Regions from separate parts of the Bacillus inaquosorum genome, predicted to be linked through region 3. Evidence: predicted binding sites of a transcription regulator. Region 3 holds the regulator's gene; each other region holds the start of a gene.
The links. The regulator LexA, encoded in region 3, represses DNA repair genes until DNA is damaged. The targets are predictions, from matches to a motif close to CGAACATATGTTCG.
Positions count from the first base shown of each region.

Region 1: a site for LexA is predicted at 2,122-2,135, ahead of M1M80_RS10570 (YolD-like family protein). Genes of this name have one in related genera too.
Region 2: a site for LexA is predicted at 3,064-3,077, ahead of M1M80_RS06965 (ImmA/IrrE family metallo-endopeptidase). Genes of this name have one in related genera too.

Region 1 covers NZ_CP096592.1:2,167,115-2,171,663, reverse strand. Annotated here, with positions in the region: gene M1M80_RS10585 (hypothetical protein) at 1-101, shown strand, start outside; gene M1M80_RS10580 (hypothetical protein) at 453-1,286, shown strand; gene M1M80_RS21695 (hypothetical protein) at 1,657-2,058, opposite strand; gene M1M80_RS10570 (YolD-like family protein) at 2,169-2,501, shown strand; gene M1M80_RS10565 (Y-family DNA polymerase) at 2,494-3,738, shown strand; gene sunI (sublancin immunity protein SunI) at 3,840-4,157, shown strand; gene sunA (bacteriocin sublancin-168) at 4,456-4,549, shown strand, end outside.
Region 2 covers NZ_CP096592.1:1,427,200-1,431,748, forward strand. Annotated here, with positions in the region: gene M1M80_RS06945 (N-acetylmuramoyl-L-alanine amidase) at 1-367, shown strand, start outside; gene M1M80_RS06950 (PH domain-containing protein) at 412-789, opposite strand; gene M1M80_RS06955 (poly-gamma-glutamate hydrolase family protein) at 895-1,497, shown strand; gene M1M80_RS06960 (manganese catalase) at 1,571-2,407, shown strand; gene M1M80_RS06965 (ImmA/IrrE family metallo-endopeptidase) at 2,452-3,048, opposite strand; gene xre (HTH-type transcriptional regulator Xre) at 3,213-3,551, opposite strand; gene M1M80_RS06975 (hypothetical protein) at 3,729-3,908, shown strand; gene M1M80_RS06980 (hypothetical protein) at 3,895-4,549, shown strand, end outside.
Region 3 covers NZ_CP096592.1:1,961,887-1,966,435, reverse strand. Annotated here, with positions in the region: gene tkt (transketolase) at 1-933, opposite strand, end outside; gene M1M80_RS09815 (DUF896 domain-containing protein) at 1,102-1,335, opposite strand; gene M1M80_RS09810 (YneB family resolvase-like protein) at 1,399-2,052, opposite strand; gene yneA (cell division suppressor protein YneA) at 2,071-2,388, opposite strand; gene lexA (transcriptional repressor LexA) at 2,538-3,155, shown strand; gene M1M80_RS09795 (hypothetical protein) at 3,543-3,977, opposite strand; gene fosM (FosM family fosfomycin resistance protein) at 4,048-4,470, opposite strand.

The DNA.
Region 1 (4,549 bases), 210 kb from region 3:
AGTGGAACGAACCTGAATATCAACCAGAAAACAAAGTCTCAGGGTCATTGGGCACCAAAGGAGATGTCTTAGTTAGTTATGAGGTTAACTCTGGTAGCTAGTCTATTGGTGTAGGACATGCCGCTATTGTATCTAGAAATAAAGCAAAAACAGTTGAAGCCTGGCATAAAGATTGGAGCCCAATTAAACAAGATGGAGTTCGTAGATATACTAATAACTGGGGAAGCAAAAAGAAAGTTTATGGGCTATGGGTTAGAAAATCAAATAATGATAAATATATAAATGCTGCAAAATATGCAGAGAAACAGGCTGACGCCAAAAAGAAATATAATAAAAACTTCTTTGACAAAAAAACAACAAAAAAATTCTACTGCTCTCAACTAGCATGGCGTTCTTGGAAAAACCAAGGACACGACATTGACAATATTAAATGGGACACTGTTGTTAGTCCAATGGAATTAGTCAAATCAGACAATACGGTAATATTTCACCACAGAAATGATGATTTAAACAAATCAGAAAAAGCCAAAACAATCGGATTAAAACCGATTGTTTTGTTGCTTCATAAGGAGGAAAAAATGAAAAGACTAAAGGCCCTTTTTATTCTGATGAGTATTCTTATAGTCACATGCTCTTGTGATTTACAACCGACAGGGAATAAGACAGAAAGGAACAACAATAAAACTGGATTAAAAAATATAAGTAAAGGAGATTTTATAGTTGGATTTTCACACACATTAGACAGAGGTTCTGAGTTAGCAATATATAAAGATGATGGATCAGTAGAGGATAGTATCATGATAAAGGACGGAATTAATCTTAGCACATCATCATCCAATAAAGATGATACGTTTTTTTCTTCAAACAGAAGCAATAACCATTTTATGATCAATAACAAAACTGGACGTATTAAGAAATTTAATGATAAAAGCTTATCTAAAGCAACCGAAGATGAAGGAGCTTTTTTCATTAACATTTCAGAGAACTATGTGTTACATGATATAAACGTTGGGTACACTGACTCAGGATTACAAGGTGAATTGGTTTATTGGAAAGATGACAAACAAAAGAAAAACCAAATTAAACTTGATGGAGAGATTGTTTCAGCACAAGTTCTAGATAATAAAATTTACGCAATTACGAGTGATGAAGAGAATATGTCCATTATCTCAATTAATCCAAAAACGAACAAACAGGAAAAGAAGGCATCCATTCCAAATAAAACTGTTTATTTTACAGATGATAAAGATGCATTCCAAACTTTTGATGAAAGAACATTTAATTAGCTATTAATGATAATGTAAATGAAAAAGAAGCTTCAAAAATACTATTGATTGATAAGGAGACATTAAAAACAAAAAAGAAGTTGTAATGGAGAATGGATTCATCCCAACAAAATTAAAGAGAATAAATGATGAGATCGTTGCTGTCTCATGCAATGGAAAAGTTAGCTTTTTTGATGAAAAACTAAATATAAATAAGAAAAAATCTTTCAAATTCTATGCAGGCAATAGTGAAATGTTATTGAATGATATTAAATTTGATGATAGTAACATGTACGTCCTTATTAAAGGGTTTGACATGCAAAAAGAGAATGTCTTAGGAGAAATAACCTCCTATGATTTAAAATCAGGGAAAAAGGTTAATACAACACCATTAAAAGCGAAAAAAGAATGGGAAATTGCACGTTTGAATTATTGCATAATGAATAAGATTAGGAGGATATCTCATTTGGGGTCCTGCATTTTTAATACTACTTGTACTGCTGACTGTATCATTTATCTTAGGGATAATAGGATACTTTATTTTCAAAAGAGTATGGGTAACAACTTTAGTTATATTTGTTCTCTCTTTAGTTTTTATGCTAATTGAAATAGGGTTAGAGCCAACTTTTTTAATCTGGGTGACTATCATGACAGTTGTATGTTTTATATCTGGAATTCTAACTAAATCTATTGCAACTTTGATTAGAGGATGATCGTAGAAGCGAAGCGTTGCGATAACTTTGACAGCATTTTGTCGTACATTTCTTTCAATGAAACCAAAGTAATATGGCAACTTGATTTGCTCCTAATTAACCTCCTTTTATAAGGGGGTTTTATTTATTACCAACATTTACATCGAACATTTGTTCTGTTGATATTAGATCAATAAAGGAGTGAGTCGATATGCTTAGGGATCGAGGAACAATCAAATGGACATCAATGATGCTTCCAGAACATTTAACACAACTTAAACAAGATTTGATTGATGTATCAAAAATTGAAAAGCCATCCTTAGATGACCAACAAATTGAAGAGATGGATCTTCTCGTCTCTGAGGCACTTGAATTTAATAAAGAATTGAAATTCAAGCTCTTTAATAACGGATTCGTTGAAAATGTTACCGGCAGAGTACATTACATTAATTTTGAACAACAAAAGCTTCACGTAAAAGACCAGAACGATAATACAGTTTATATCAACATGAATAACATCATAGGAGTTACATACAATGATTGATTACTCACAATTTCCACGAAAGAATATACTTTGTGTCGATATGAAATCGTTTTATGCTTCTGTATCGGCTGTAACAATGGGGCTTAACCCTTTAACATGTTATCTTGCTGTTGTAGGAAATACGGAGAGACAGGGAAGTGTAGTGTTAGCTGCATCTCCTGCACTTAAAAAAGATTTTGGAATCAAAACAGGATCGAGACTATTTGAGATACCTGAAGATCCAAGAATACACATTGTAAATCCGCAAATGAAGCTTTTCATCAGAGTTTCGACTGAGATTACAAAGCTGTTTTACAGGTTTGTTCCTGAAAAATGTGTACATACCTATTCAATTGATGAATCTTTTTTAGATGTAGGAAAAGAAGATCCTGAAGAAATGGCCAAAGCAATTCAAAGCAGCATGTGGAGAGAGTTTGGTTTGATGTGTACAGTAGGCATCGGGGACAATATGTTGCTTAGTAAGCTTGCACTTGACCTGGAGAGTAAGAAAACAAAGAGTGGTATTGCACGTTGGAGATATGAAGATGTGCCAAATAAACTCTGGAAGGTTCGACCTTTGTCTAAAATGTGGGGGATAGGAGGGAGGATGGAAAGAAACCTAAATCGGATGGGAATATCGACTGTAGGTCAGTTAGCTAAATTTCCATTAGAGTTGCTTGAGAAGAAGTTCGGAATAATGGGAAACCAGTTGTATTATCATGCGCATGGAATAGATTTATCTGAAATAGGCGCTCTGTTGATGCAGGGTCAGATTAGTTTTGGTAAGAGTCAGATTTTACTGAGGGATTATACAAGGAGAGAAGAGATTAAGGCTGTTCTTTTGGAGATTTGTGAGGAAGTCGCAAGAAGGGCACGTACACATAACAAAGCAGGTCGAACAATAAGCCTGGGAATTGGATACAGCAAGGATGAGCTTGGTGGTGGGTTTCATCGATCCAAAACAATTGAGCTTCCCACAAATATCACAATGGATATTTATAAATTGATGCTCTTTAATAAGTTTTACTCAGGTAAAACAGTGAGAAGTATTTCAGTTACGTTATCAAATATTGAGGATGATGTTAATCAGCAGTTAAGCCTGTTTGAAGTGAATAATGAAAAGAGAAGGAGACTCGGGTTTGTAATGGATGGGATTAGAAGCAAGTATGGATCGAAAGCGATTCTGAGAGCAGTTTCTTATACACCTTCAGGTACTGCGCTTCACAGAGCAGGGCTTACTGGGGGACATAAAAGTTAAGATAAATTTAAACTTATATAACACATCTCTTAAAGTTTTTTTGTTTTAAAAAGTTAAAAAACATGGTAAAATTATATAAAAACATAAGAAAGAGTGATTATATGGAATATGTAGTTATGATAATCATTTTATTAGCACTTTTCTTTATTTTTACTGTTTTCCTAAATACACGTTATAGTTTTGATGAAAAATGCTTAGTCTTAAAATTTGGTTTATCTAAAACAGAAATTCCAATTAATCAAATAGTTAGTATTAAAGAGTCAGACAAGTATGGAGTTGCAGATAATATCGATTATAAAATTGGTATGCCATATGCTCAACCAGATAGAATTGTTATTGAAACTACAAATAAGCGTTTTCTAGTTTTTTTAAATGGAGCTCATCAATTTATTCAAAAGTATAAAAAGGTTAGTGTTTGAACATAAGAAAAGTACCTTCTTACGATAGAAGGTACTTTTTTATATCTATCATTATTAAAAATTTAATTAAATTTTTATCATTATTAATTCAAAATAAATCCAGAATGGTCAATTTGTTTGGTGTGTTACAACCAATTCTGTTTATTGATAGGTAATAGAGGTTTTTTTTCTATAATTTATGAACAAGTTTTCTTATAATTTTCAAAAAAAAATAAAAAAATATGGTTGAATTTAGATTAATCTTCCTTTATATTAAAAAATGTAATCCGGATTGCAAACAAATGGGGAGGTTTTACAAATGGAAAAACTATTCAAAGAAGTTAAACTAGAGGAACTCGAAAACCAAAAAGGTAGTGGATTAGGAAAAGCTCAGTGTGCTGCGTTGTGGCTAC
Region 2 (4,549 bases), 530 kb from region 3:
CAGTGTGAAAACGCTGCAAAGCATAAATCATATCACTGACCCGAATCACATCAAAGTCGGACAGGTAATAAAACTGCCTCAGACGGCATCTGCTTCTAAAAGCCATGCCGCGTCTTCCTATCCGCTCCCATCCGGAGTGATCAAAGTGACAAGCCCGCTGACGAAAGGGACAAATGTAAAGCAGGTGCAGAACGCTTTAGCTGCCCTTTATTTTTATCCTGATAAAGGAGCGAAAAATCACGGCATTGATGGCGTTTATGGCCCGAAAACAGCAAATGCCGTGAAACGTTTTCAGTCTGTCAGCGGAATAACGGCAGATGGGATTTACGGTCCGAAAACAAAAGTGAAAATCGAGGAAAAGCTGTAATCAATAAAACGGAAGCTGCCCAGCTTCCGTTTTCATCTTACATATTACATACAAACTGCAGCAAGCACTTTTTGAATATCATAAATGCTTTCATCTTTTTTAAACTGCTTTGAGACAGCGGGAAGTTCCGCGCCGGAAATCCAAATTTTCAGCTCTGAATCAAGGTCAAAGCGGCCGGCGGTTTCCACACTGAATCTGGAAATGCTTTTGTACGGAATCGATTGAAATTCCGTTTTCTTGCCTGTGATGCCCTGCTTATCTACAAGAATAAGCCGCTTCTCAGTAAAGACAATTAAATCGCGAACCAGCTTAAACGCGGCATCAACATTCTCACCCTCCAGTAAAATATGAGCCACCTCTTCTTTCGCCGCAGCCGTTGACAGTGTTGACGCATTGCCAAGTAATCCATCAATAAATCCCATGATATACCTCCTGATACGTATTCTATCAAATCATACTATAAAAAGGTTTTCATTCATAGATGAGTAGAGTACACTGGTGCTGACTGGTAAAGGAGAGCGTTCAAAATGAAAGATATGTATGACAGCTTTGCAGCCCTTTCTGCTTCTGAATCAGAGTACCGGATTATTTATGAAGAAAAAAACGGAAGTGAACATATCGTCCTCGGTCCTCACGGCGGCAGAATTGAACCTGGCGTCAGTGAGCTGGTGCGGGCATTTTCCGAACAATGTTCCATTTATTTGTTTGAAGGTGTAAAGAAGCGAAACAACCGTTCCTTGCACCTGACAAGCACTCGTTTTGACGAGCCGCTGGCTTTAGAAAAAGTGAACGCCCACCATTATGCATTAGCATTTCATGGGTATCATGATCCAAAAACACCGCATACATTGGTCGGAGGCGCGGATCGTAAAAAAGCCAAGCTCATTTGTGAGCGGCTGATTGAAGCGGGCTTCAGTGCCGAGCTCACGAGTGAGAAAGACCGGCTGGCAGGTGTGCATCCGAAAAATATTGTCAATCGGACGAAAAGGGAAATGGGACTGCAATTGGAAGTAAGTACGGCACAGCGAAAAGCATTGTTCCGCAATTTTGGCTGCCGTGATGAAAGTTACACACAAAACGATTTGTTTTGTCGATATGTGGAAGCTGTTAAGCTTGGTTTTTATGATTGAATGAAACGGACCTGCACGATCGGCCTATTCCTTCATACGCTGGGGTTGTGCGATAGTGCAGGGAGGAATGAATATGTTTTATCATATTAAAGAGCTTCAATATCAGGCAAAGCCAGCTCATCCCGATCCGGTTTATGCGAAAAAACTTCAAGAGGTGCTGGGCGGCCAATTTGGCGAGATCAGTGTCATGATGCAATATTTGTTTCAGGGGTTTAACTGCAGGGCGGACGCCAAGTATAAAGATTTGTTATGTGATGTGGGAACGGAAGAGATCGGGCACGTGGAAATGCTGGCTACGATGATTTCCAGGCTTCTGGATAATGCACCCGCTGATGTACAGGAGGATGCTTATAAAAGCAATCCCGCTATTGCAGCAGTAATGTCAGGGATGAATCCTCAGCACGCTATTGTGTCCGGCTTGGGTGCGATGGCATCAGATAGTGAGGGCTATCCGTGGAATGCAAAATACATTATATCGAGCGGAAATCTGTTGGCTGATTTTCGCGCAAACTTAAATGCGGAAGCCCAAGGGCGCCTTCAGGTGACACGGCTTTATGCCATGACTGATGATCCCGGGGTAAGAGATATGCTGTCATTTTTGATTGCAAGGGATACTTATCATCAAAATATGTGGTATGCAGCCATTAAAGAGCTGGAAGAAAGAGAACGCGATATTGTCGTTCCAACGACGTTCCCGCGTGAGCTCGAAAAGCGGGAAGTGGCCTATGACCTGTTTAACTTTTCCAGAGGGGATGAGAGCTCACAAGGAAGATGGGCTCATGGCGAAGCCTTTGACGGCCGGGGTGAGTTCAGGTATATCCCGGCTCCGATTGCGTTCGCATCTGCGCCTCATCTTAAACCGGCGCCAATGTGGCTGCAGAATACCATGCCTCCGATGTCGAAATATTAATATCTATGCCGGGCTGAGGGCAAATGTCCCCAGCCCGTTTTTGATCAGCTGTATTTGCCGATTTGATATAACGCTTTTTCTTCAGCGACCTGCAAGTGCTGCTGATCGACTTCCTCGTACGCATTTGGCCGCTTATGTGATAATAAGTAAGCGAGCCGCTTCTGAAATTGAATACCTGCTTTACGCCGTTCAAACATTTCAAGCCTTTTTTCAGCAAATTCCTTTGTTACCCGGAATACCGTCGCGATTGTGGCAAGCGCCTGGCTTCTCCATTGCGGCAGTTCCATCTGCAACAGCATAAAGGTTGGCACACAGAAGTGGTACATAAATTGATTCGCTTGAAATTCCTGCAGTTCCCTGAAGAGCTTGTTCATCTGAAAATGGTTGCCTGCATGCTTTAACACGTGGCACAGTTCATGGCCAAAATCTTCCCATTGCTCTTCCCGTGATTTTTTTTGGTTCAATACGATACTGTACATGCCGTCGTATTTGACCATCATGCTTCCCATATCCTCAAAATGAACCCAAATATCCAGGTCCTGTGCGATTTTCAGCATGTCAATGTGATGGGGAGAGGTGATGCCCAGCCGGCTGTATAAATTTTTAACGTATTCCTCCAAATGTGATAAGTAATCGCCCAATTGAATACTCCCTTTCGAACGTGTGTTCTGTTTTTAGTGAGAAAGAAAAGCCCGTATAGGACTGGAAAGTGTGTTGAAATCTTTCCCTTTTCTTTAAAAAATAAACACTTTTTTCTTTATATCGGTCTATTTTTTATATGTTTTAGAGAACAGAGAAATGTTTATTAATTTTTCGGTTTGCGGTTCTTCTCTTTTTCTTTTAAATAGTTGATAAATTCGATGGCCTGCTGTTTGCTTTCTGGGGAAAAATCCTGCATATCACGGTATGCAAGCTGCAAGTCCGGATCTGAGAACATATCGTCCTCGGATTTTTTGTCTTTCCCTGTTAATAAGTAATCAGTCGTTACTTGAAAGTATTCAGCCAGCTTTTGGAGTGTGTCGTAATCAGGTTCGCTTCGCCCGTTTTCATAGTGGGAATATCGTGCCCGTGACACACCGATGTGAGATGCGATTTCTTCCTGTGTCCTTTTCCCTCTGAGACTCTTCAATCTGCTGCCTATCATACTATGACCTCTCTTTTTTAAACTCCCTAAGTTACTTATGATTATAGATACAATATGTATCAAAATAAAGTTATGATAAAAAAAGTATCAAAAATAACTTGATGATACAGATTGTATCGTTTATACTTGGTAACAGTTGATACGAAATGTATCAAAAAAGATTAGGAGAGTGATTACATGTATCCGATCCAAATTGTTTTTAGTAAAAATCCCATAGATCAGCGCCATCTCGGACAATCCGGCGGCACCATCTCGTTTACGGCATGCGGCCTTCCGGTGTTCCACTTTGAAACGCAAGAACAGTTTCTAACATACATGAAGTTAAAAGGAGAAGCGGCATACAATGAAAGTCGATAAAAGCTATCCTTTTCCTACCTATTCAGGATTATTGAATTCAGAACATTATGACAAAATCGGTCCGGCGCTATGGCTGTTTCTCTGGTTCATCAGCTCTACAACAAAAGAAATTGAAAAAGACGGAGTAAGCTGGGGAATCGTGCTCGGCCATAAGCCATTAAAAGCGAGAGAAATGGCGGCTGTATTCGGTGTGAGTGAAAAAACCGTCAGAAGATGGCTGGAGCTTCTCGAAACTCATGAGTACATAAAGGCTGTCCGTGCGCCATACGGACTGATGATTTCAGTAAAGCATTCCAAAAAATTCAGCTTCAGATCGGACAAAACTGCACACCAGAGCATAAAGGAACGGCCATTTTCGCCGCAGGCACCGGACACAGACGTCCGTTCAGATAAAGATAAAACAAACACATATACTGCTGCTGATGATGCAGTGGATCACATTGCGAAGCGTTTTACACAATTACGGTCGGCTCAAGAAGGACGCACCGTGTATCCTTCCTCAAGAGATTATCAAGCCATCGCCCGTATTGTCGCCATCGGCGTTCCTGTGACGCAAACAATCAAATGGCTTGAGGAATGCTTTCAAGCCTTTGAAAACCGCCGAACCGCCGCTTCAGAAACAATCAAGGCCTTTCGCTACT
Region 3 (4,549 bases):
CCATTCCTGTTCTTTTTTCTCGCCTGATTCTTTAACCGCTGCAGCGAAATGCTCATATACTTCTGACGGAACGTAGAAATCCTCTTCATACGTCCACGCGTAAGCTTCTTTTGTTAACTTGCTTTCCTCTTTACCAAGCGGCGCACCGTGAACACCGGATGTGCCGGCACGGTTAGGTGAACCAAAACCGATTGTCGTTTTCACTTCAATTAATGTAGGTTTCTTTTCATTTTGGCGTGCTTTTTCAATAGCCGCTGTTAATTCTTCAATGTTGTTTCCATCCTCAACATAAAGAACTTCCCAATTCATGGCCTCAAAACGCTGTTTCACGTTTTCAGAGAATGAACGGTCAAGATCTCCATCGAGAGAGATGTCATTAGAATCGTATAATACGATCAGACGGCCAAGCTGAAGATGGCCTGCGAGTGAAGCGGCTTCAGAAGAAATACCTTCCATTAAATCACCATCACCGCAAATACTGTATGTATAATGATCGACTACGTTAAATGAATCACGGTTGTAAGTTTCCGCTAAATGGCGTTCAGCAATAGCCATTCCGACCGCCATGGCAATTCCTTGGCCAAGCGGACCTGTTGTTGCATCAACACCGGCAGTATGTCCAAATTCCGGGTGTCCAGGTGTTTTGCTGCCCCATTGGCGGAATCCCTTAAGATCTTCGATGCTAAGATCAAACCCGCTTAAATGAAGCATGCTGTATAAAAGTGCTGATCCGTGTCCAGCAGATAAAACAAAACGGTCACGGTTAAACCAGCCAGGGTTTGCCGGACTTACGTTCATAAATTTTGTCCACAGTGTGTATGCCATTGGAGCGGTCCCCATTGGCATCCCTGGGTGACCAGAATTTGCTTTTTCAATAGCGTCTATTGACAGTGTGCGAATGGTAGCAACTGATTTCTTTTCAATTGTATCCATAAAAATCCCCTTCCTTATGTGTTGTACCCTTACATCATAAATGTCTGACGACTTTTTCTCAACTGTTTCAGCTTAAATTTGAGAGAAACTTGTTGAATTTTGTCACATAAAAGTTTTGCTTATAGTATATACAAAAGAGGAATACGATATTTCCGTATTCCTCTTATATTAGTGAAGTTTGTTATTTCTTTGTTCTCTTTTTAGTTTTTCTGGTGTAACATCATTGCCTTCTGGGTCAATGATTTTCACACTTTTTAAAGTGTTTTTCATAGAAGAGCGAAACCCTTTCAGGTACTCTTGACGGAGCTTTTGCTGTTCGGCTTTTTCTTCTTCTGTAATAACGCCAGCTTTGGCTTTGGCAGCAAGTTCATTAATTCTTGCAATTTTTGCGTTTGAAATCATGTTAAACTCCTTTATTGCATTTTGTCTATATAGTACTAGATCAAAAAGAGTTTTACAACTGATTCACTCGGCTGTCTCTTCATTCTCTATGTATTCCTGAAACCGCCGGTGGACGGTCGCTTTAGACACATCATAGCCAAACCCTCTTAGCGTAGCCGCGATTTCTGCGAACGTCAGTTTATTCGCTCTTAGGCGGACGATCTCTGAGATTGGTACCTCTATTCTTTCTTTTCCGCTGTTTTCATGTTGGTTTTTCAGGTTTTTTTGCGGTTTAAACCCGTTTTTTACTGCACGCTTCATTCCCCGCTTGATTTTCATGTTGTGAATTTTCCGCTGGTACTCTTCCACAATGCTGACGATCTCCAGCACCATCGAGTCAGCCTCCGATAACTCCAGTTCACCTCTGTGAGCTGTTGTATAGACTTTCACACCTTCTCTGTAGATACAATGAAGCAGTGCGATTTTTGCATTTCCCCGTCCAAGCCTAGTCTCATCCTGAACCAAAATAACATCAATTCCCGAATTCTTGATCTCATCAAGCAGCTCAAATACACCGTCCCGGTCCATTTCATATCCGCTGGCTTTTTCAGAAATCACTTTGACGACTTCCAGGCCGTTCTCGGCTGCAATCGCTGTAAGCTCCTCCTCCTGCCGCTTTAATGAAGTCTCCTGCTGTTCTTTATTTGTACTTACGCGGGCATAAATGAGTGCTTTCATTTTTTCTATCTATCCTCTCTATCTTACAGTTGCCAATTCATATGCATCCTGATGCTTCTTTTTCAACGGAATCACCAATTCATCTCCCGGCTGGATATCAGACGTCTGAAGATGATTGTTATCAGCTACCCATTCAATAAATTCACTTTTGTTTATCTTTTTTTTATCTGCTACCTGATCAGCAATTGACCATAATGTATCGCCTTGCTGAACTTCTATTTTAACATACTGATTAAGCTCCTGGCCGCTGCTTGTATATGACAGCAAAAGGATAACCGCGCTCAAAATCACTGTGAACAGACCGACAAAAATAATAGATTCTTTACTCATGATCATAACCTCCAACAGGAATGTTTGTTCGCCTTTTTATAATTTCAGTATATACGAACACACGTTTCTGTCAATTGTTTTTTCGAACCTATGTTTGTACTGTAAGGAAAATCATGCTATAATCTTCTTAAAATCGACGTTTTGAGGTGCAAAAAATGACGAAGCTATCAAAAAGGCAACTTGATATCCTCCGTTTTATTAAAGCAGAGGTTAAATCAAAAGGATATCCGCCTTCCGTGAGAGAGATCGGAGAGGCTGTCGGGCTTGCTTCCAGTTCAACTGTCCACGGTCACTTGGCCCGTTTGGAAACAAAAGGGCTGATCAGACGGGATCCGACAAAACCAAGAGCTATAGAAATTCTTGATGAAGAAGTAGACATTCCGCAAAGCCAGGTCGTTAATGTGCCGGTCATCGGGAAAGTCACGGCGGGATCTCCTATTACAGCAGTAGAAAATATTGAAGAATATTTTCCGCTTCCAGACCGAATGGTTCCCCCTGACGAGCATGTGTTTATGCTGGAGATTATGGGAGACAGTATGATTGACGCTGGTATTCTCGATAAGGATTATGTCATCGTTAAACAGCAAAACACAGCGAACAACGGGGAAATTGTAGTTGCGATGACAGAAGATGATGAAGCTACGGTAAAACGTTTCTATAAAGAGGATACTCACATTCGCTTACAGCCTGAAAACCCAACGATGGAACCTATCATCTTGCAGAATGTCAGCATTCTAGGGAAAGTGATTGGCGTGTTCAGAACCGTCCATTAATCTATTGATCTATCAGAAGCATAAAACAACCCCCTCTTCCTTTATGGAGAGGGGGTTTATTGTTCAAAAAAAGCAGGCCCGCCCTAACTTTTAGGTGCGAGCCTGAATAGGAGGAAAAAGAACATCATGTTTACACCATAATTATCCACCAAAAGATTGTTGAAGTCAAGAAATTTTCTTTCCTTTAGGAAACTTTTATGAATGTTGTCTGTTTAAAACATTAGACGTTATCTTCTTAAAAACGTTTCATTTTCTGAGGTCGTGGAATGATAAGGCTTTATGTTCATTTAAGGAGCGCGACAACTGAATTTTATGAAAATTTAGTACATAGTTTAGTTAGTTCAACATATACTAAAAAACAGCTCACTTCCTTAATCGTCGTGAGCTTTAATCAAAATGAAAATATTCTATACCATAACTGCCCTTTACCCGAACACTTGTGCAGTATTCTGAATGCTCTTCGGCAAATATACGGTATCGATGAAATGGGTCAATAGAAACCTTATCCTGAGCTCTAAAATCTAACCAGCTGCCGCTGAATTGCTTCGTGCTCAGCGTAGTATAATCCCCCGTAAGCCCCAGCCGCTGAAGTCTAATCTCAACTGAGCAAGTATTGGCCCCCAAGATCGTAAACTGATAGCCTAAAAAATAGTCGATCGCCGGAACATCACTAATATTTTCCAAAACAAAAGATTTTGTACTGTCATTTAAAATAAAGTCTGTTTTGTGCTCAAAATCTAAAGCTGTCGCATGGGTACTGCCAATGCAAAAAAAACACATCAAAACTGCCGATAAGGCCAAGATTTTTATTTTCAACTTCATCCCCCCTTCACCATATTTTTACCATACATGAGATTTATGTATATGTTCTGTGTGATATCTCGAGTGTGTTTTAATCATAAAATTCCATATGCGTTTTTTCCTGTTTATAATAACGAAGCCTATCTTGAAGGGTTCCGGTATGAAATTCAAATTTGTGGCCGTCAGGGTCGGTAAAATAAATCGATTTTCGATCGCGTTCATCTCGTTCTCTGCCAGGCAGAATATTGGCTTGAAGCCTTTTTAATTTTGCTGACATTTCCTCAAACTCCCGCTCTTCAATGGTAAAAGCAATATGGGTATAAGACGCCTTAATGTCATTTCTCGGAATGTCAGGTTCTTCATTAAGTGCAAGCCAGATGCCATTTAAATCAAAATATGCTGTTGTTCTCCCCTTTACCAGCAGCTTGGCACCAAACACATTTTGATAAAAATCAATCGATGTATCCAGATGAGAAACTGAAAATAACAAGTGATTGATTCCTTTTATCTCCACAAATCATTCCTCCTCGAAAGCTGATCATCCATATGTACGTTCTTTTACCAAGAAAGTTCCATACAGCCAGAAAAAAATA